Crateriforma conspicua: one gene and its partner. The main gene of each other region encodes a partner of the protein of the gene in region 2 in a complex. Links are inferred from orthologs where the notes say so. Each region holds a gene or a part of one and is shown on either strand. Other genes may lie near its edges. The genes, in order: lpdA and Mal65_RS12195.

Region 1 (10,820 bases), 2.1 Mb from region 2 along the record:
CTGGTTGCAGATGACGATGGTCATCGCGTTCGGTGTGATGTTCAGCACGTTCCTCAGCGGACCGGTCGCCATGATCGCCACCGCCGTTTGTGTTCTGTTGGGCTTTTCGGCCGAACAGATTTATGACACGCGGCATTACATCGATTCGGGAGTCAACCGCGGTGGCGGTCCGATCGAAGCGATGGTCCGGATGCTGCGACAGGATTCGGTGACGACAGAACTGGACGTCGATGTTTTGGCCAACAAGGTGATCAAAGCCGCGGACGCGGCGATCGTCTATTCGCTGGATGCGATCGCAACGGCGCTGCCCAACCTGCCCAAAATGGTCAGCACGGCGGAATACGCGGCATCGGGCTTCGACATTTTCAATGCATTGCTGGCGCGGCACGCCGCGGCGACTTTTGGTTACTGCCTGCTAGCGTTTCTTGTCAGTTACTTCTTTTTGAAATCGCGTGAGATCGCGGCATGAATTTGAAATCGGCATTCGGACGCAAAATTTTGTATCTGGGCGTCTTGGTCGTCATGTTGGTGCCGCTGTTCCTGTTGGGACAGCCGGCGACCGGCAAAGGTGACCGAGCCGGCCAACTGGCGGAAATGCGCGAGCGGTTCAACATCGCCGAAAGCGATCTTGGTGAAATCAGTCCTGCCAGTGAAACGATGAAGCTGGCTTCGCTGGGGATGCGTGGCGTTGCATCGACGTTGCTTTGGAATAAGGCGCATGACTTCAGTGTTCGCCATGAATGGGACCGCCTGAAAGCGACGCTGAACAACATCGCGCTTCTGCAGCCTCACTTTGACCGCGTTTGGGAATTCCAAGCCTGGAACCTGGCCTACAACGTTTCCAGCGAATTCGACGATTACCGCCAGCGTTACAACATGGTTGGTGAGGGCACCGATTATCTGACCCGCGGCGTCAAGCAGAATCGTCATGCATCGCGATTGGTCTGGTACACCGGATGGTTTTACGGCCAGAAGCTGGGCATGAGCGACGAGCGGAAGCAATTCCGTGAATTGTTCGCCGACGACGAAGTCTGGCACGAAGAACTGCTGGGCGAAGGCATTGCGGTGGATAGCCCCGAAGCCCGCGGGCCGATGGGCAAACCGGACAACTGGTTGGTCGGTCGGCTGTGGTTGAATCGTGGCTATGACCTGGTGGATTCCGGCGTCAAGATTCGTCGCCAAACGCCGATCAACTTCTACGAAACCGGTCCCAAGTGGCGGTTCAAGCACGCCGAGGCTATCGAGAAAGAGGGCGTGCTGGATGAACGAGCCCAGAACGCGTGGGAACTTGCATCGGAGGACTGGGGTGTCTTGGGCAACCGCAGCATTCCGGTCACCGCGCCGTTCACGATCAAGCTCGATCGCATCGACGAACTGAAGCGTCAACGCGACGAAAAAGATGAACAGTTCATCGAATTGGTCGGCGACACCACACAGACGGTTCGCGATGAACTGATAGCGAAACTTTCGGAAACCGAACGTGAGTTGTTGAATCGACCGCTGAGCGAGATGAACGGCGACGAATTCAATCTCCGTCGCGGGGCCGAGTTCAAGACCAAGCCGGCGCGGGCCGATGTCGCACGACGTACCGATCCGGATGTCCGATTGCGGGCCATTCGCTTGGCCGGCGAAATTGACGATCTGGAAGCCCGAATCAATAAGACCGAAGGCTATCGGAAGCAGATCAATTACCAGTACTGGAAAACACTGGCCATCGCCGAGCAGGAAGAACGAACCGTGCGTGCACGGCGGTTGGTTTACGAAGCGGAAAAAGCCAACGCGGACGCCGAACTGGACAAAGCGATCGAACTGTACGAAGAATCGTTCGCAATTTGGGCCGATATCTTCGACGACTATCCGATTCTGATCATCGACGACACCGCCGAAGATCTGCGTGATTCGATTCGTCGCTATGCCATCGCGATTGACAGCCAGGAATTCGACGAGGATTTCCCGCTGAAGACCTTCGTCGAAATGATGGACGAAGACGGCTACATGGATCCGGACTTGTATGAAAAAGTCCGTGAGACTCAGGCGTCCAAGTTGGAAGAACGCCAAAAGGAAAAGGAAGCCGAAGAGAAGCGGTTGGCTGAGGAAGCCGCCAAATTGGAAGCCGCCGAGAAGGCCAAGCAGCAGGAAGAAGCCGAATCCGAAGAGACCGATTCTGGATCAGAAAGCGATTCGTCCGGTTCCGAAGAGATGAACCAGGACGAAGCGTCTGAGGCGCCAGAGTCGGAAGCCGCTGAATCGGACGAACCAGAATCGTCTGAAAACGAAACGGAAGAAACCGACGCCGCGGACGAATCGTCGAACTGATTTCTGGGGCTTCGGCAACTCGCGTCGTGCAACGGCTTAGGCGGATGTTTGGTCCAGTGGATTCGCGGCGTCTGAAACGTCACGGCGTTGCCAAAGCGATGCGGCGACGCCCATAACCGACATGACGGCAATCCCGGCAAACACCATTCGGTGGCCTGTGATCCCCGGATGTCGGTCGATGACCCATCCGGTCACGGGACCAAAAAAGATGTCCGGCAGGAATCCGACCAGCGACACCAGGCCTGCCGCAGTGCCGACCAAGGTCGGTGGAATCTTTAAATCATCAAAGACGGCAAAGTAAACGCCGCGCAGACCATAGATCGCGGCCGCGGTGCAGGCCAGCAAGGTCAACAAGACTGGGGTGGCCGACAGGGTGAGCGCGGCCGGTCCGTTTGTCGGTCGATGATCGATGGCCAGCCAACCGTTGCCCACCGCGACTACGGCGAACAGCACCGCAAGCCATCCCATGCGTCCGGCGCGATCCGCCACCAGTCCGGCCGACAACGCGGCGATCGGTCTGGCCCAAAATGCCAGCGTTGTGACCCACGCGGCGCGCGACGAAGATGCGCCGTAAGCGTCGACCACGTAGATGCCATAGTTATCGATGCTCTTGTAGCCGCAGTAGGCGCACAGCACGATCCAGCCTTGCAGCCAGACGGATCGCCGGCGCAGGACCCGACCGATCGCCTGGACGTTGATGCTTTGGCCGGGGGCGTCGGCGTCCTGTCCAAGGTTCGCCGTGTCCGACGCATCGTTTGCTGGCCGTTTCAGGCCGAGCCAAATCATTGCACCGGAGGCGGCGACCGACAGGATTGCCAACAGCAGGATTGCTTGAAACGCGTCTGCTTCGCCACCGTCATCGACTAGGCTAGCGAAAACGAAACTAAACAGACTGGCAAGCAGTGCTGCAAATAGGCCGCGTCCGGCGTCCAGGATTCCGAACGCCCTGCCCTGGGTTTGTGTGCGTGCCAGGTCATGAGTGGCCCGAATCATCGGAGCCCAAAACAGCAAGATGGTGGTGACGCCAAATGCGGCATACGTCCAAAGCAAACGCGTGGCGCTGGGCTGTCCCCACAACGCCAACCCGCATGCCGCGGTTGATAGCAGTGCCAACGTCATCATGACGCGAGGGCCGAATCGATCGGCCAGCGGACCGCCGGCAAAATAGGCCACCGCGGCGACGATCCCATAAGCGGAAAACGCCAAGCCCAGATCGGTATTGGAGATACCCCACTGGGCCAGCATCACCGGCCGAAAAAGACGAGGCAGCACGAACGGCAGCACAAAGATGGCTTCGCCGGCGATCACCAGGGACCACAGACGCCACAGGGGCGAACCGGCGATTGATCTGAAAGACAAACCGTCGCTGCTTGATCGTGACTGGGAACGACTGTGTCGATCGGCTGGCCGATCAGCCAGCCGATGCGGACGAAGGACGCCGTTTCGGCTTATAGATTTCCGTCGCGGTTCCGAAGTGGATCTCACCGGCGTTCATCAACGTTTCCGACAGTGTCGGGTGGGGGTGAATCGCATCGGTGATGTCGTGGACTTCGCAACCCATTTCGATTGCCAGCACGGCTTCGGCGATCAGTTCGCCGGCACCACTGCCGACGATGCCGCAACCGATCACGCGGTGCGTTTCCGGGTCAATGATCCACTTGGTCAAACCGTCGGTGGTCCCCAGGGCCTGAGCGCGTCCACTGGCCGCCCATGGATAAACTTCCACATCCACCTTTCGGCCCTGGGCCTTGGCTTCTTCGACGGTGATACCCGCCCAGGCAATTTCCGGATCAGTGAAGACCACCGCGGGGATCGCGAACTTGTCAAACGCGACGTTCTTGCCGGCCAAGACTTCCGCGGCGACACGGCCTTCATGGGTCGCCTTGTGAGCCAGCATCGGATCACCGGCGACATCGCCGATGGCCAGGATCGACGGGTCGGCCGTTCGTTGCGAACGATCGCAGACGACAAAACCGCGTTCATTGACTTCGACCTTGGTGTTTTCCAGGCCCAGGCCTTGGGTGACCGGTCGACGACCGATGCTGACCAAGACGCGGTCAAAACGCTCGTTGCCGAAATGCTGTGGGCCTTCGAACGTGACTTCGATTTTGTCATCGACTTCGGCCATCGATCCGACTTTGGTGTGCAGCAGCACGCGGCCCTCGCACATCGAGTTGATCTGTTTGACCAGCGGTTTGACTAAGTCTTGGTCGGCACCGGCCAACAGGCGTTCGGCCAATTCGACGACGGTGACTTTGCTGCCCAGGTGGGCGTAAACGGTGGCCATTTCCAGACCGATGTAGCCGCCGCCGACGATCAACATTGTTTCCGGAACGTCTTTCAGTTCCAACGCACCGGTGCTGTCCATCACGCGGTCGCTGCCGATGTTGAACGCGCCGGGCATGGCCGGCACGCTGCCGGTGGCCAGGATGCAGTGGTCAAATGTCAGTTGGCCGCCTTCGGGGATCGATTCGTCGTCCCCTTCCAGTTTCATCGTGTTGGAATCGATGAACGATCCACGAGCGCGGATGACCGTCACGTTGCGTCGCTTGGCCAGACCACCCAAGCCGGACGTCAGCGTGTCGATCACTTTGTCTTTACGTCCACGCACGACGTCGATGTCGATTTTCGGTTTTTCGTCATAGACGACCCCCCAATCTTCTCGCAATTCATCGACTTCTTTGATGACTTTGGCGACGTGCAGCAGAGCTTTACTGGGGATACAGCCACGCAGCAGGCAGGTGCCACCCAGGCGTGGTTCGGCTTCGACGATGGTGACGTCCAAACCTTCGTCGGCTGCCAAAAACGCGGCCGCGTATCCGCCGGGGCCACCACCGAGAACGACAACAGGAGCGTGCATGAGTTTGTTTGTGTTTCAGCGAAGTAAAAAATCAGGGAAGCGATCAAAACGGTCGGCCGACCGAGTTCGCATGGATGTGTGTGTCACCGGTGGCGAACCGAGGTGCCGAAACCGGGATTTCCGAGAAAGGCCGGACGGCAAAATTCAGCCAACAAAAAAGGTACCTTCGAATCCGGCCCGCTGGGACCACCACCCGAAGATACCTTGGCGTTTGTTTTCTGTCCCTATTCGGGAATCGCGAACGAATCCGAAACTAGCGAGACAGGAATTCGACCACGCTGTTCGCGTCCACCGGCAGGCTGATGTCGCTTGCGCCGGGCAGACCCAAAATGGTCGCGGTCAGGTTTTCGCTATCGAAGGTCACCCAGTCCAACGCGTCGGGAGACGCATTGGCGATGACGCCACGATACAGGTTCTTCAAGTTTTCACGGTTGCGGACTTCGACGATGTCACCGGGGCGAAGCATGTAACCGGGCTTGGTGACTTTGACACCGTTGACACGGAAATGGCCGTGGGTGATGCCTTGGCGTGCTTGCGGGCGAGTCTTGGTGAATCCGACGCGTCGAACCACGTTGTCCAACCGACGTTCGCACATCAACAACAACAGTTCGCCCGTGTTGCCGACCTTGCGGCTGACATTTTCGAAATAGCGTCGCAGCTGACGTTCGCCCAAGCCGTAATAGTGCTTGATCTTTTGCTTTTCCATCAATGCCGCACCGTAGTTGCTGGGGCGGCGACCGCGGACGTGCATCCCCGGCGGCGAATCACGGCGGTCCAACGCACGAGCGGCGCCGGCGGTTTCGTAAATCAGGGTGCCCAGGCGTCGGTTCACGCGGGCTTTGGGTCCGGTATAGCGTGCCATGTGTTCGGAAACTCTCTTTTTGGCATCCTGAGATGCCACGGGTGGAACAGCCAGGGTGTGGGGACGATGCCCGTCACACCACGCGATCCGCGTTTCGTTGACTTCGGTCTTCCGTCACATGGTCCCATCGGATTGACGATCGGACGCGCCGCGGGGCCCAAGGGTGGGCCGACCAGTCGGCAAAAATGAAGCGGAATGAAAAAGCGTTCGCGCTGCGATGTTGGGAAATGGTGCAAGCGGCAGCGGTCGCCGGGCGTCGCCAGGGGCTGCAGCTCGCAACCGGAAAGTGTGGCAATTCGTCCGCGTTTTGGCAAGGCCAAGCGTCCCCCGTCCACAGGATTGCCCGTGATGTGCCGGGGTCAGACAGCCCGGCAGAAATTCGCGGCGGGATCGCCCTGTCGGTGGTGATGTTCTTTCTGGGGGGATCGTGGCCGAACATGACCGGCTAGGGTTGCCGATCCCGTAACCCTTTATCAACATGAAGGCACGAATTTTCACCTCAGGACCGGTTACAGGTGGTATGACCCAGCATCAAGACACAAACGATGCGAAAGTTTCAGTCGAGACGGCTGATTCGTCCTCCACGACCAGCCCTTGGAATGGCGGCTGGGACAGTGGAGCGGCGGGATTTGCCGCGGAGCCGGCGGCTTCGCTGTGGCAGGAAAACAACGGCAATTTCCTGGTGATGTTCGCTGTCGGTATCTTCTTTCTTGGATCCGGAGTGCTGGCCTGTCGCCAATTGCGTTTCGTCCCCCCCCGTTTTCCCGACGGACGAGCGATCCAGCCACCGGAGGATTCACTGATCCCGATTCCTGAAACCGGCGCCGAATCGGTCGATGACTTGGGCACCACCGGCGACGAAGCCGATGTGGACTCCGATGGGCTTGTCGGGGCGATTCAGCCGGTGATCCAAACGTCGCTCCAGAGACCAATGCCCGCCGCAGTGTCCAAGGCGAAGTCGACCAAGGTGTCATCGGGGGCTTCGTCCTACCGCATCATTGCTCGCGGAGCGGCGGCCGATCGCGGCAACATGATGCTGGCCGTTTACGATTCACCCGATGGTTTTAATGATCCTGCATCCGCGATTTATCGCGACAAAGTGCAGGTTCGCGATGGCGGGGCGACGTTTCAGTTGCCAGCGGCCAAGCTACCCCGCCGCTTCGCCGTGGCCGTTTACCATGACGAAAACGCCGACAGCCGTTTGAACCGAAACCTGTGGGGCATTCCGACCGAACGCTATGGGTTTTCCAATGACGCCCGTTCGCTGACGGGGCCTCCGTCGTTTGACCAAGCGGTCGTGCAGAAGTCAGATCATTCCGATCGGTTGGTGATAGCGGTTCGCTGAGCGGTCGCTTGATTGCGTCGCGTCAGTCTTCGACGACATCGACGACCAGGTTGTCGCGATGGATCACGCATTCGTAGGGACGGTGGCCCAACAGATCGCCGATCTGGTCGCTGTTGTGTCCTTTGATCTTGGTGATCTCGCTGCTGCGGTAATTGCTAAGCCCACGTCCGACCGTTCGACCGTCGGGGCCCACGACTCGCACGACGCTGCCGCGTGGGAAATTGCCTTTGACCCCGGTGATGCCGATCGCCAACAGGCTGCTGCCGCGTTCGGACAGGGCGCGGGCGGCTCCTGCATCGATGCTGATTTCGCCGATCACGCTGGCTGCCACGCCGATCCAGCGACGCCGGCCGCGAATCGTTTTCTCCTTGGGCATGAACAGTGTGCCCACCGGATTGCCCGCCATGATCTGATCCAACACGTCGTCTTGGCGACCGGGGCCGATGATGGTCGGGTGGCCGTGGGAAACGGCGATCTGCGCGGCTTTCAGTTTGGAACGCATGCCGCCTTTGCTGACGGTGTTGGTGTTGTCCGATGCCAGGCCCAATACATCGTCGTCCAGGCGACGAATCAAACCGATCGGATGGCTGTCGGGTTCATCGGGGTGACCGTCATACAGCCCTTCGATGTCCGACAGGATGATCAGCAGCGCGGATTCCAACAGGCCCGCGACGTGGGCGGCCAAGCGATCGTTGTCGCCAAAAGTCGTTCGCAGTTCGGCAACAGCGACCGAATCGTTTTCATTGACAATCGCGATCGCCCCAAGATCGTGAATGCCAAGCAGCGCATTGCGTACGTGCAGGTAACCGCTGCGGCGACGTAGATCGTTCCGGGTCAACAGCACCTGTGCCGCATGGCGTCCGTGGGTGGCGAACGACTGTTCGTAAGCACGGATCAAATCGGTCTGGCCAATCGCAGCGACGGCCTGCAAAGGACCCAGAGACTTGGGGCGGCCGGGAAGCTTCAGCTTGGCGACACCGGCGCCGACGGCCCCACTGCTGACCATGATCGTGTGACGACCCGAATCGGCGATGCGGCACAGTTGGGACGAAAGCCGCTGGACCCGCTGGATGTCCAACGTACCGTCGGGACGGGTCAGCACGCGGGTGCCGACTTTGACGACAACCGCTTCGGCGTTTTCGACGACCGCTTGTCGCAAAAGTTGTTCGGTCCCCGGGATTTCGCGGACGGCAAAATCGGGCGTATCAGCGTTCGATGACGGGTCTTGGCTAGGCTTGTCCATGGATGCCACCATTTTCCACGCGATCGCGTTGTCGGCTAGGGCGCTGCCGAAGCGGTGGCAGTGCGTGATTGCCGGTCGATCGGCATTCCGGCGGGTGGTGCCAGGTCGCCGTTTTTCGTTTCTTGCGGAGGGTCGATCGACCGTTAAGATTGATTGAGTACCGGGCCGGTCTGGTGCCGGGCGAAGAATGTCCGAGAATGACCACCGGCAACGGCGAATTCTTGGCCCCCATTACGGCAACCCCCCGATCTTCATGGCCGAACTGAATCACGAGTGCGGTGTCGCGGCGATATACCATCTGTCCGGCCGTGGTCGCAGCCCGATGTGCACCGAGCACGGCCCGCGACAAATCTCCCGCGTGCTGCCCCGAATGTTGCTGGACATTCAAAACCGGGGGCAACTGGCCGCCGGAATGGCCACCTATGATCCGGACCGACCTTCGCTGTTGCAGATCCGCAAAGATGTGGGGACGGTGACCGAGGTGTTTCGGCTGAATCATCGGGAAAAGACCGAAGCGTTGATGAAGCAGCTGGCCGGTCGGGCCGCGATCGGTCACACGCGATACGCGACGTGTGGGCAAGATGATCGCGAGTACGCCCAGCCGTTTGAGCGCGTCCACATCCACAAGCGAAAGTGGTTCTCGTTCTGTTTCAACGGTCAACTGTCCAACTACGGCCTGTTGAAGGAACGTTTGCTGGCCAACGGCGATCACCATCTGCGGTTGGACACCGACACCGAAATCATCATGCATGAATTCGGCCGGATCCTATCCCGCAGTACCGGTCCGGTTGACTGGGTCAGTGTTCTGCGCGAGGCCTGCGGCGGGTTCGACGGTGCGTACAGTTTGGCAATCCTGACCGCCGAAGGCGAAATGATCGTCGCCCGCGATCCGCTGGGCATCAAGCCGATGTGCTACGTGCACGAAGGTCCATTGGTGGCCGCGGCCAGCGAAAGCGTCGCTCTATTGAATTTGGGATTTGAAAACGACCAGATCAAATCGCTGCCGCCCGGACACGCCATCCTGGTCGATCCGGAACAAGGCGTGCGAATCGAATCGTTCATGCCATCGGAAAAGACCGCGCACTGTTTCTTTGAATGGATCTATTTCGCCAACGTTGCCAGCACCCTGGATGACCGCAGCGTCTATCTGAGCCGGACCAGCTTGGGCAAAGAACTGGCGATGGCCGAGCGGGAATTCAATAAGGTCGATCTGAATCCCGAAGACACGATCATTGTTCCGGTTCCCGACACCAGCAAAGCCGCCGCCGATTCGATGGCTTTCGAGTTGTCGATCCCGTCCCGCGAAGGTTTGATCCGAAACCGCTATGCCGGTCGCACGTTTATCGAAGGCGGCAATCGCAAAGCCAAGGCGGCCACCAAATACACTCCGCTGCGTGAAGTCCTGCAGGACAAACGTGTGATCCTGGTGGAAGATTCGATCGTCCGCAGCACGACCATGAACGTCTTGTTGGATCGTATCCGTGACGTCGGTGGGGCTCGTGAAATTCACGTCCGTGTCGCCTGTCCGCCGATCATCGCACCGTGCTTTTACGGCATCGATATGTCGACGGTCGATCAGCTGATCGCGCCGAAATATTTCGAAGCGGGTGAAGATCTCAGCGATGAAGCGCAGCAGCGTTTGGCCGACGATCTGGGGGCGGACACCTTGCGATATTTGCCCGTCGAAGCGATCAGTCGCGCGATCGGTATGCGAAGCGATCAGTTGTGCCGTGCTTGTGTGACCGGCCAGTATCCGACGTCGTGTGGCCAGCATCTGTATCAGATTGCGTTGGACAATCGCGGGGCTTCGGTCGATCAGCAGCGGACCTACGAGCAGTTGGCCGCAGCGATCGAAGCAGGGTGATTCGTTTCCGTCACGCGTGCTTTTTGCCTTTCCCCCGCGGCGTGGCTTTGTGCGTTACCGCGAGTGTTCCTGGTGCCTGCTGGTCGCTCAGCAGGCCGGTTTTTGCGGCTTGTGTTATTTCGGGTCGCGCTGGTGCGGCACGGCAGCGGTCGTTTGCCGCTTGAATGACAGTGATTCGGCGGCCCTTCATCACCTGATGGCGCAATGAAAAAGACCCCGACCGGTGTTGGGAAACAACGGTCGGGGCCTTCGTTGGTTTTGGCTGCGGATCGGATGATCCGGTAACTGCCAGGCTTGTCGCCCGGGCGACATTCGGCGCGAATGCGCGTG
Region 2 (10,942 bases):
AGAAGAAGTCAAACGCAGCGGCGGATCGGTCGAATACAAAATCAACGTCGCGATTCGCGAAGACGCACCGATCGGGTTCTTTCAAAACGAAGTCGTCGTGACGACGAACGACCGATCCATGCCGCGAGTCCCGCTGATCGTCAGCGGACGTGTCGACGCCGCGTTGACGATCGCCCCGCAATCGCTGGCGCTTGGGCAACTGAAGATCGGCCAAGCCGTTGAGGAACGCTTGGTGATCCGCGGCCAGGAACCGTTCACGATCGACGCGATCGAATGTGAAGGATGGGACATCGCTTTCGAACCCATCACGCAAGCCAAAAAGATGCACATCTTCACGGTCAAGTTCACCCCCACCGAATCCGCGACGTCTCAAAAACAGACGGTGGTGATCAAAACGGGTGGTGACAAACCGGTGACCGCCAAGGCGATGTTGACCGCCGACGTTCAATAAAGACTCGTCAGCGGGAAAGACGCACACAGTGATCAAGACGTTCGGTCAGCCAAACGTCGCCCGACGATCCAACCGCCAAGGAAGCGTCTGACGATTATCGATCAACGGCCAAGTCGGTCCCACGGGATCGACTTGGCTTTTTTCATGCGCTGACACTGCCACCATGTATCAAGCCGACGCCAAATTTCAAATCAAATCGCGCAGCGAATCGATCGCCAGTGGTTCCTTGGTCGCGAACGGTTCGCCAAAGCGACGATTGATCAGCTTTCCCCAGTACGCCGCATCGTCACGGACACGATCGATCATCGTCGGTGGTTCGGTCGGCCGCCCGGTGATGAATTGACTCTCGTACGCCATCACCGAAGCGATTTTTTGGTCCCAGTGGTCGCTGATATCAACGATCCAGCCGGGCTGAACAGCCAATCGCAGGTGGATACAAAAGTAGTAATAGATTCGTTCGGGATGGAATCGATCGCCGGGCATGTCCGTCTTGCTAAGCTTGGCCCAAAACCGAGCCGCTTCGACCAGTTCCGTTGCCGCCACATGGTCGGGGTGCGCGTCCATCCAGTACGGAGCGAATAGCCATCGCGGCCGCAGCATCCGAAAGAAACTGGCCAGTAATTCGCGGGCTTCCAAGGTGGCTTGTAGCTTGCGATTGGTCAGGCCGGCATTGCCGCGCCAGGTCAAACGAAGGGCTTCGGTGGCCGACGCGGTTTCCGCCTGGCGGATCGATTCGCTGCCGTGCGGGGTGGGTTCGCCGGAGGTCAAATCCAGCACACCGACACGCATGCCGACATCGATCATTTTGGCGATGGTCCCGCCCATGCCAAGTTCGGCATCGTCGGGATGCGGCGCGATGACCAGAAAGTCCAGCGGTTCAATGTCAATGCTGCGTGGGTCAGTGATCACGGGTCATGGATCCCTTGGATCGGTGGTGGCGTCGTCGATGGACTCGGGTGCAAGTTCTGGGAACCGAAAACAGATGGCGTGACGGTCGTTGCGAACGAGCACGTATCGTCCGGCGACGGTGGGGATGTTCCATGTCTTGGATTCCAGGGCTGGCAAACGCAAGAGTTCGACAAATTCTCGTGGGTTGGCCTCGCACAGACTGATGGCACCGGGTTCGGTTTGCACGACCAGGACATCCTGGCACAGCAACAGTTGACCCTGGCCGCATCGATCGCGACGCGGTTGGACCCAGCGTCGATCAGGCTCGGTCAAGTCGACACATTCCAACATGCCATTGCTGATGCCATAGGCGATGTTGCCATCGACCGCCGCATGATTGAACTTGGTTTTCACCAGCCGAGAGCTGGCCCAGATTTCATCCGCCGCCCATGCATCGCCGGTGTACGACATCTGCACCAGCGCGCTGCCGCCGCCGTAGCCTTTGCCGATCAAGAAGCGATCCTGACCGACGGGAATGACGGAGGCACAGTTGGCACCGCCCGATGAATCGCCGTCCCACGGGAATGACCACAGGACCGTGCCGTCGTCGACCGCATGACCGGTGATGGAGACTTCGTTGACGATCACAATCTGTCGCGAATTAGGGGCACCATCGCCGTCAAACTGGATCAGTTGGGCGGACGCGTAGCTGATTTGGGCGTCGCCCGATTTCCAAACGACGTCGCCGGTGTCGGCATTCAGTGCGATCAGGCTGCGCTGGTTTGCATCGTCGGACGATTCATCGGCACCGTAGGGCAGCACGCAAAGGTTGTCGACGATCAAAGGCGAACCGGATCGTCCCCATTCGATTTCAGATTCTGATGCGGATTGATCCCAGCCGGCCATTTCCAACAAGTCGACCGACCACAGGACATCACCACTGCGCAGGTGGATGCAGTGGACACGTCCGCTTGCACCTTGGGTGTAAACTTTGTCGCCGACGATCGTTGGGGTGCTGCGTGGGCCTTCGCCGCCCAGTGCGTTGAAGTGATACGCGTCGGTGGTGACTTTCCAAATCAGATCACCGGAAATCAATTCGTACGCGGTGACCCATTCATTCCGGTCGCGTTGTTCCAGCGTCACGGCGAGCCCGTCGGCAACGGCAAAGGAGGCCCAGCCGCTGCCCACACCGATCTTCCAAAGCTGTTCCACTTCGTCGACCGAGGTGGGGATCGCGAATTGACGTTGGGGCAGAACGCCGTTTCGGTTGGGGCCAAGAAATTGTGGGAATCGAGCGGTCAAATGGTCGGGCAACGAATCGATCGCTTCGTCTTCCGCCGTCGGCTGGATCGACGCATCCACGGCCGAGGTGCCTTTGGGATCGGATTGCATTGGCTGGATGCGGCCGGTTCCCGACCATCGCCAGGCAAAGGTGGGGACCATTTCGCCGCTGAAGCCCTCGAAACGCAGACAGGCGATCGCCAGCAACAGGCCGACCCCCAGAGCCGCGGGCAACACCGGTCGGTATCCACGGCGTCGCAGGCCAATCTGGATCATCACCAATCCGGCCAATCCACCGATGCCGCCGGCGATCAGAGAATGGATCAACGATTGTTGAAAATCGGTTTCGTGGGCACGCGTGTAGAACCAGTAGATCAACCCCGCCGTGACCGCCAAGACGGCCAGACCGATCACGATCAGGCGACCGGCCGTCGCGTCCGGGTCGGACGTCGCCCTGGGGGCATTGGATACATCGTTCATCAAGCTGGAAATTCCGTTGTTCGACCGCGTCGTCGGGCACGTCGGTCAGCGACCGATGCGAAGGCCCCAGATCGTTTCATCCAGCGGAGCATTGCCCAAACGCCCTTGCCGGTCAACGTCGGTCAATTCGTCCATCGTGGTGGCAAGTCGAACATTCCAGTGACGCACGGCAATTTGCGACCATCGCTGCATGGATGAAACTTCCATGACCGAATCTTGATCGTTTCCGCCTTCGACCGCGATGACGGCGGTGTTGATCGTTCGCGGCAAACGGTCCAGGTCGGCATCACTTCCGGAAAGCGATATCTCCGTTGCCTCGATACTGGCGCGGGACGATTCCTTAATCCGATTCTGTGCCAACAGCGCGATGGACAATTCGCTGCGTAACCAGCGGTCGCGGGGATAGTCGCTGCAGGCGGCATACAACGTCGCGACGGCACCGTTGCGTTTTTCTTGGGACAACTTGGGCCAGTCAATCGCGATCTCGGTGGATTTAACGATCAGGTGGTCGGGGTTTCGCTGGGCCACCGGTGCAATGACTTGTGACGCTTCGTCCAACCATGTCGACCAGTCGGTTTCATCCGAATCAACGGCCAGCGATTCTTTGCGATAACGCAGCAGCAGGGTTTGGGCCAGCACCAAATTAGCGGCATCACGCAGCGAGAGATCGGGCAGCGGCTGGATGGTGCGATCGGAAACGTCGCTTGAATCAGCCGTGTCTGTATCCGTGGTCATTTCGTCCCGTACGACCGCATCGATCTGGCCGGCCGCGACGGCTTGGGCCTGTTCCAGTCCCCGCCGCGCCAACAATTCCGCCTTCTCCAGTGATTCGTTTTCAACGGCAACTTGTGCGCGGGCGATCGACAGTGATGCAGCGGCGACCGGTTCTTGCACCATCCGCATGATGTCGCGTTGCAAATTGGCGGCTTCATCCGCCGTCAGCCCGGTTCCCAGACGCAGTAACAGACGCCAAGCCAGCAAACAGTCCGGATAACGATCCAGCAGGCTGGTCAGTGGTTCGACCTGCGAGGATTCCGGACGTTGATTCGCGTGGCGTTCGGCAAAGTCGGCCAGGAAAACGCGTTGCCGCATCTGATCCAGACAGCGACGTTGGGTTTCGTTTATGGCGACCACATCATCGACGGCATCGATCGCTTCGTCGAATCGGCTTTGCAGCATCAGGCACTCGGCCATCCGCATGCCGGCGGCGAACGATTCTTTGGATTGCAGCCATGAGGCGGCGAACGCTTCTTCGGCCTTTTGAAGTGCTTGGTCGGCATCGTCGATGCGGCCCAGTTCGATCAGCGACCAAATCATCGGCAATCGCACGTCACCGCGGTCGTCGATGATGGTTTCCTGCAGGTACACCGCCCCTTCCAACTTGCCGGTCGACGATTCCAATACAGACATGGCAACTATGGCATCGATGTCACGCTGGTTGTTTTCGGGATCGCCGGCGGCTGCGTTACGCAAATGATGACGCAGCCGAGACATGCCTTCGCGGCTTTGGATGTGGTATCCCTTGTCGACCAGAAACTCCGCCAGCCAGTGGTTGGCGTAGTCCATCGCTTTGGTGATCGGTTCGCCTTCTTCCCAACGCGTCAGCTGATAGACGTCTTGGATTGATTTTTCCACGTCACCGCTGCGATAGACGGCTAGGGCAGCATCCATCGATTGCAATGACGTGTCGGGAGCCTCGGCGATCCGCGTGCCGGCAAAGTGTTCGACCGCGATGTAGCTGAGCCATCCGATTGCGGCGACACCGGAAACGCCGGCAAAGACCAGCCAGTACAGATTTTCTTTGATCCAGCGTTTGCGATGATGTTTCTTGTCGCGTTTCTGTCGCCGAAGCTGGGCTTCTTCCGCCGGAGAAAGCTGCTGTTTCGATCGCATCGTGTCGTACTATACGGTCACTGGGGGTGGAGCCGCCAAAGGCCGATCGGTCATCATCTGTGATGGCGGATGTGGTGGCCGGCTGGAACGATTCTAATGATTCGATCCTTGTGATGGGGCGACGCCGGGTGACCGGCACGCCATTGGCACGGAAGTCGCGGTATCCCGACGCGGAAGATTCCGGTTGCCGCCACTTTGACGTCCCCTGGTTCGTCGTCTTGAAGTTTGACGCATTGAAGTTTGACCATGATTAGCCACTGGACACAGCATCCGCTGACCCAGAATCGGCCGTTGCCGGCACGCGTCAGCTTTATTTCGGATCTGCATTTGTTCAGTTCCCGCTGCGTCGCCGATCAACATGCCCATGCCATCCGACAAGCGGTCCGGTGGAGCCAGGTGTGTGTGTGGGGCGGAGACTTGTTTGATTTTCGCTGGAGCCGCGTCGGTTCGACGCACCAAACCATTGATGCGGCCATCGAGTGGCTGGACCAGTGGTGCGTTGAATTTCCCGATCACATGTTTGTGTATCTGCGGGGAAACCACGACGCCCACCAACCGTTTGAAGATCGCATCGCCACGTGGTCCGATTCACGTTCGAATTTGGCCAACGGGCTGGACGCGATGCGGATCGCCGACACCCTGTTTGTTCACGGTGACGTGATCGAAAAACAGGGCACCCAAGAATCGTTTGAAAAGTACCGGCACAAGTGGAGCCGCAAGCGGCCGGCCGGGAATTTGCACAATCGAGCCTATGATGCGGCGATCGCGTTTCGATTGCACTGGGCGACCGCCAAGATGGTGCATCCGATCGACCGAACGTGCCGGCGATTGCTGCATTGGATGCGGCACCAACATCCGACCGACGGACGCGGAGTCGACCGAATCGTATTCGGCCACACGCACCAACGGATCGATGGTCGCGAGGTCGGCGGCGTGCGTTTTTACAACGGCGGTGCCGCCATTCGACACGTCGGATTCTTGCCGGTGCGGATCGTGATGGATCCGCAACCGAAATGAAACCTGTCCGGGGACCAACGTCGGTCCGGGCCGCCAAGCCCTGACCGACGAGCGATCTGTGGCCAGTGATTCGTGGTTACAGAGCCAACAGCAAACGGCTGGGGGCTTCCAAATACGCGATCACGTCGTTCAAGAATCGTGCCGCCGCGGCACCGTCGACCAGGCGGTGGTCGTACGACAGGCTAAGCGGCATCATCAAACGCGGCTGGATCGTTTCATCGGGCATGACGACGGGCAGCTTGCGGCTGCGGCCGACCAGCAGAATCGCGACTTCGGGAACATTGATGATCGGCGTGCTGAATTGACCGCCGATCGCGCCCAAGTTGCTGATCGTGAACGTGCCGCCACGCAAATCGTTGACGGCGAATTGGCCGCTGCGGACCTGGCCGGCCATTTCAGCCAGACTGCGTGTGATTTCTGGCACGCCCATTTGATCGGCGTTGTGCATCACCGGCACGACCAATCCGCGATCGGTGTCCACCGCGATGCCGACGTTGACGTAATCCTTGTAGATGACTTGGCCGTTTTCTTCATCGACCACGGCGTTGATGATCGGGTGGTGACGCAGTGCGGTCGCGACGGCCTTGATCAAGAACGGCATCGTGGTCAGCTTCAGACCCTGGGCCGCGTAATCTTCTTTGCTGCTGGATCGCAACCGTTCCAAATCGGTGACGTCGGCGTCGTCGAAGTTGGTCACGCGAGGCGCGGTGGTCCAAGAGTTGTGCATCTGAGCCGCGATCGTTTTACGGATCTTGCTCATCCGTTCCACACGGATCGGCCCAAAGTCGTCCACGTCGGCGGTGCCTGCCGAGGTGGGCGATGCGGGGGTTGCCGACGCTGCCGCGGGGGCCGCCGCAGCATTGGGAGCGGCGGCTTGTTGGCGTGCCGCACCGCTGGTCGCACGCACGACGGCCAAGACGTCTTCGCGGGTGATGCGTCCGCTTTCGCCGGATCCTTGGACACGCGACAGATCCACGCCGACTTCGCGTGCGAAGCGTCGGATCGCCGGGCCCGCAGCAATCACGGCACCCGAGGGCGGTGCGACCGGTGCAGCGACAGGTGGTTGCACCGGAGCCGCTGGTGCGGGAGCGGCCGCTGGCGGCTGTTGAGCCGGGGGTTGTTGGGCTGGAGCAGCGGGTTGTGCCGCAGCAGGCGGCGTCGCCGCGGCCGGCGGCTGTGGTGCGGGTTCCGGTTCGGGCGTTGCCGCGGGTTCCGGCGTCGCCGGCGCGGCGGGTTCCGGTTGCTTGGCCTCCGGCTGGGCGGCTTCCGGTTGGCTGGGGGCCGATTCGCTGCCGCCGCTGGCGCCGGCGGCTTCCTCGACTTCCAGCAACACGCCGCCGATGGGCACCGTGTCGCCTTCGCTGATCGTGATCTTGGTCACCTTGCCGCCGACCGATGCCGGGACCGGAACGGTGGCTTTGTCGGTTTCCATTTCGACGATGTCGTCGCCGGCGTTGATGACGTCGCCGACGCTGACAAAGATTTCAAGGACATCGCCGGATTCGATGCCGTCACCCAACTCGGGAAGTTTGACTTCGGTCATGTTGCTAATGCGGGGGGATGGTGTTCGTGTTCGGAAAAGGTCGAAAGGTTCAAAGGAGCATGGGGATCAGGCGTGGCCATGCGGATCGGCACCGGGCCGATCATGCATAGTACGGATCCGCCTTTTCCGGGTCGTAGTCCAGTTCTTTGATTGCCGCGGCGACATCGTCGGCGGACAAGACGTCGGCATTGGCCAACCGGCTGAGCGTTGCGATGGTGATGGATTCCGCGTCGACTTCGAAGTGACGTCGCAACGCTTCGCGAGTTTCGCTGCGTCCCATGCCGTCGGTACCAAGCACGCAATAGTCGCCCGGGATCCACGGTGTCAATTGTTCGCCCAAGGCACACACGTAATCGCTGGCCGAGATGAACGGGCCTTCGACGCCATCGAGAATCGTTTCCAGATAGCTCTTGCGCGGCGTTTCGGTCGGATGCAGCATGTTCCAGCGTGCACAGCTTTGGGCATCGCGACGCAGTTGCGTGTAACTGGTCACACTCCAAACGTCGCTGGCGATGCCGTACTTTTCGGCCAACAGTTCTTGTGCGGCCAAAGCGGAATTCAGGATCGCACCGCTGCCAAACAGTTGCACCCGAGCCTTGGCGTTGTCGACGTCCTTGGATCGGAACTTGTACATCCCCTTGATGATGCCTTCTTCACAACCCTCGGGCATTTCCGGGTGGTTGTACGGATCGTTTTCGGCGGTGATGTAATAGATGCACTGTTCGCCGTCGGCGTACATCCGTTGCAGGCCTTCTTGGATGATCACGACGACTTCATAAGCGAACGCCGGATCGTAGGCGCGAACGGTGGGGAACGCGATCGCGTTGAGCAGGCTGTGTCCGTCCTGGTGTTGCAAGCCTTCGCCGTTCAGCGTGGTGCGGCCGGCGGTACCACCGATCAGGAATCCCTTGGCCCGCATGTCGGCGGCGGCCCAGATCAGGTCACCGATCCGTTGGAATCCGAACATGCTGTAATAGATATAGAACGGAATCATGTTGATCCCGTGACAGCTGTACGCGGTTCCCGCGGCATTGAAGCTGGCCATCGAACCGGCTTCGGTGATGCCTTCTTCCAGGATTTGGCCGTCTTGGGCTTCCTTGTAATAGGTCACCAAGTCCGAATCGACCGGTTCGTACAGCTGGCCCGCGTGGGCATAGATGCCGAACTGGCGGAACATGCCTTCCATCCCGAACGTGCGTGATTCGTCGGGGACGATCGGAACGACGTTCTTGCCGATCCGTTTGTCGCGGCACATCGCGACCAGCGTTTGCACGACGGCAAACGTGGTGCTGATTTCTTTGTTTTCCAGCTTGGCGATCGTCTTGCGGAAATCGTCCAGCGACGGGACTTCCATCGTCGGATGTTCGGTCGGACGGCTGGGCAAGTATCCGCCCAGCGATTCGCGTTGCTGCCGCAAGTACTTGATTTCTTGGCTGGTTTCCGGCGGCTTGTAGAACGGTGCTTCGCCGACCTTTTCGTCGCTGATCGGGATGCCGAACCGGGTGCGGAACTCCAACAGTTCCTCTTCGTTCATCTTCTTTTGGTTGTGGGCCACGTTGCGACCCTCGCCGGCTTCGCCCAAGCCGTAACCCTTGACGGTTTTGGCCAGAATCACGGTCGGTTTGCCGTTGTTCAGTTCGGTCGCCCGCTTGTAAGCCGCGTAGACCTTTTCCGGGTCGTGGCCGCCACGCCGAATCTTTTCCAGTTTTTCGTCGCTGAGGTGTTTGACCAGTTCCAGCAGTTCTGGGTACTTGCCAAAGAAGTGTTCGCGGATGTAGCTGCCCGGCATGCCGGTGTACTTCTGGTACTGGCCGTCGACGACTTCGTTCATCCGCTTGGCCAACAAGCCGGTCGTGTCTTTGGCCAACAGTTCATCCCACTCGCCGCCCCAGATGACCTTGATGACGTTCCAGCCGGCACCGTTGAAGATCGATTCCAGTTCTTGGATCACCTTGCCGTTACCGCGGACCGGACCGTCCAGGCGTTGCAGGTTGCAGTTGATCACGAAGACCAAGTTGTCCAGCTTTTCACGAGCCGCCAGACCGATCGCACCCAGCGTTTCCGGTTCGTCGCATTCACCGTCGCCCAAGAACGCCCAAACCTTTTGACCGCTGGTGTCTTTCAAGCCGCGGTCACGCAGGTATTCGTTGAAGCGTGCTTGATAGATCGCCATGATCGGGCCCAGGCCCATGCTGACGGTGGGGTATTCCCAGAAGCTGGGCATCAACCACGGGTGCGGGTAACTGCACAATCCGCCTTCGGGTTCCAGTTCGCGGCGGAAGTTTTCCAGCTTGGCTTCATCCAGCCGGCCTTCCAAGAAAGCACGCGAATACATCCCCGGCGAAGCGTGGCCTTGGAAATAAACCGAATCGCCGGAATAGCCGTCTTCGCCGCGTCCGTTGAAGAAGTGGTTGAACGCAACTTCGTAAAGCGTCGCGCTGCTGGCAAACGTGCTGATGTGACCGCCCACGCCGCCGCCACGCTTGTTGGCACGCACGACCATCGCCATCGCGTTCCAGCGAACGATCGATTTGATGCGTCGTTCCAGTTCGCGGTTGCCCGGATACGCCGGTTGGTCTTTCAGCGGAATCGTGTTGACGTACGGCGTCGCCGTGTCGGCCGACAACGGAACGCCTTCGGCCGCCGCACGATCGCGCAGTTGATCGATCAGGAATCGAACGCGGTCCGGCCCTTTGCTTTTGAGCACATAGTCCAGCGATGACAACCATTCCTGCGTTTCCGCTGCGTCGGTGTCAAACTTGGCGGCCTTTTGTAATTCGCCAAGCTGTTGGGCGACTTCGGCTTTCGCGACGGTTTTCGATTCCTGCATGACGCTAATATTTCCCGATGGTTGAAACGGCTTTATCGCGGCCGAGGGCGCGGGCATTCCAAGGCTAGAATAGTCCGCAAGCAATGGGGCGGAACGGGCGTTGCATCGTCTGGCTGGATGCCACACCGGAAAGGGATGTCCGATCGGTCGGGCGATTGAAAACCGCCGCGAAAGTCGGGCATCTTTCTGGTCGCCGTCGACGTCGTGTCCGACGGCCGATCGGTGCGACGAAAAAGCCTCCGCCTGGAACGTTTAGAGTAGCCAGACACGGTGATTCCCGGCAAGACGGCAGGCGGATAACGGCCACAAAGAAGACGCACCAAAATCATACCGGCGGATCGCCCCATCCCCCAAAGAAAAACGGCCCGGTGCCGTGCAGGCCGGGCCGTGATGACAATGCTTGGGTTGGAGACGCCGAATCGGCAACAGATCAAGCGGGAGTTGGTCGTGGGCGTTGATCGTGGACCAGGCGTCCCTTAACGGTGGTGAACGGCGGCCACCGGAGCGTTGGTGGGGGCCGGGGGCGTTTTGGAAACCTCCGCCTGGGCCAGCACCTGAT

Evidence for each region.
Region 1: the proteins of Mal65_RS12195 (region 2) and lpdA are in contact, whole or in part, in a crystal structure (PDB 1EBD), measured with the Geobacillus stearothermophilus proteins. The link is inferred for Crateriforma conspicua from one-to-one orthologs. Residues at the interface, in WP_033016211.1 of Geobacillus stearothermophilus: Ile130, Ala131, Met132, Pro133, Arg136, Arg140, Glu141, Asn155, Arg157; in WP_049624544.1 of Geobacillus stearothermophilus: Pro340, Ser341, Asp344, Tyr345, Arg403, Asp406, Val408, Glu431, Ala432, Gly433, Asp438.

The regions. Positions count from the first base shown.
Region 1 is NZ_CP036319.1:1,137,764-1,148,583, forward strand. Bases 2,953-5,788 are described here. They hold lpdA (dihydrolipoyl dehydrogenase), read right to left. Parts: upstream 5,177-5,788; coding sequence 3,728-5,176; downstream 2,953-3,727. Other genes in these bases: Mal65_RS04140 (MFS transporter), read right to left, coding at 2,953-3,675; rpsD (30S ribosomal protein S4), read right to left, coding at 5,430-5,788. Also shown: Mal65_RS04130 (ABC transporter permease), read left to right, coding at 1-469; Mal65_RS04135 (IRE (iron responsive element)), read left to right, coding at 466-2,316; more of Mal65_RS04140, read right to left, coding at 2,353-2,952; more of rpsD, read right to left, coding at 5,789-6,038; Mal65_RS04155 (hypothetical protein), read left to right, coding at 6,224-6,487; Mal65_RS04160 (DUF2141 domain-containing protein), read left to right, coding at 6,517-7,383; proB (glutamate 5-kinase), read right to left, coding at 7,406-8,626; Mal65_RS04170 (amidophosphoribosyltransferase), read left to right, coding at 8,880-10,490. UniProt on the Escherichia coli protein: Lipoamide dehydrogenase is a component of the glycine cleavage system as well as of the alpha-ketoacid dehydrogenase complexes.
Region 2 is NZ_CP036319.1:3,221,101-3,232,042, forward strand. Bases 5,321-8,278 are described here. They hold Mal65_RS12195 (2-oxo acid dehydrogenase subunit E2), read right to left. Parts: upstream 7,554-8,278; coding sequence 6,087-7,553; downstream 5,321-6,086. Other genes in these bases: Mal65_RS12190 (metallophosphoesterase), read left to right, coding at 5,321-6,010; aceE (pyruvate dehydrogenase (acetyl-transferring), homodimeric type), read right to left, coding at 7,654-8,278. In the rest of the region: Mal65_RS12170 (DUF1573 domain-containing protein), read left to right, coding at 1-451; Mal65_RS12175 (PIG-L family deacetylase), read right to left, coding at 638-1,276; Mal65_RS12180 (BamB-related PQQ repeat family beta-propellar protein), read right to left, coding at 1,364-3,100; Mal65_RS12185 (hypothetical protein), read right to left, coding at 3,146-4,993; Mal65_RS26465 (hypothetical protein), read left to right, coding at 5,056-5,247; more of Mal65_RS12190, read left to right, coding at 5,240-5,320; more of aceE, read right to left, coding at 8,279-10,383; Mal65_RS12205 (hypothetical protein), read right to left, coding at 10,860-10,942.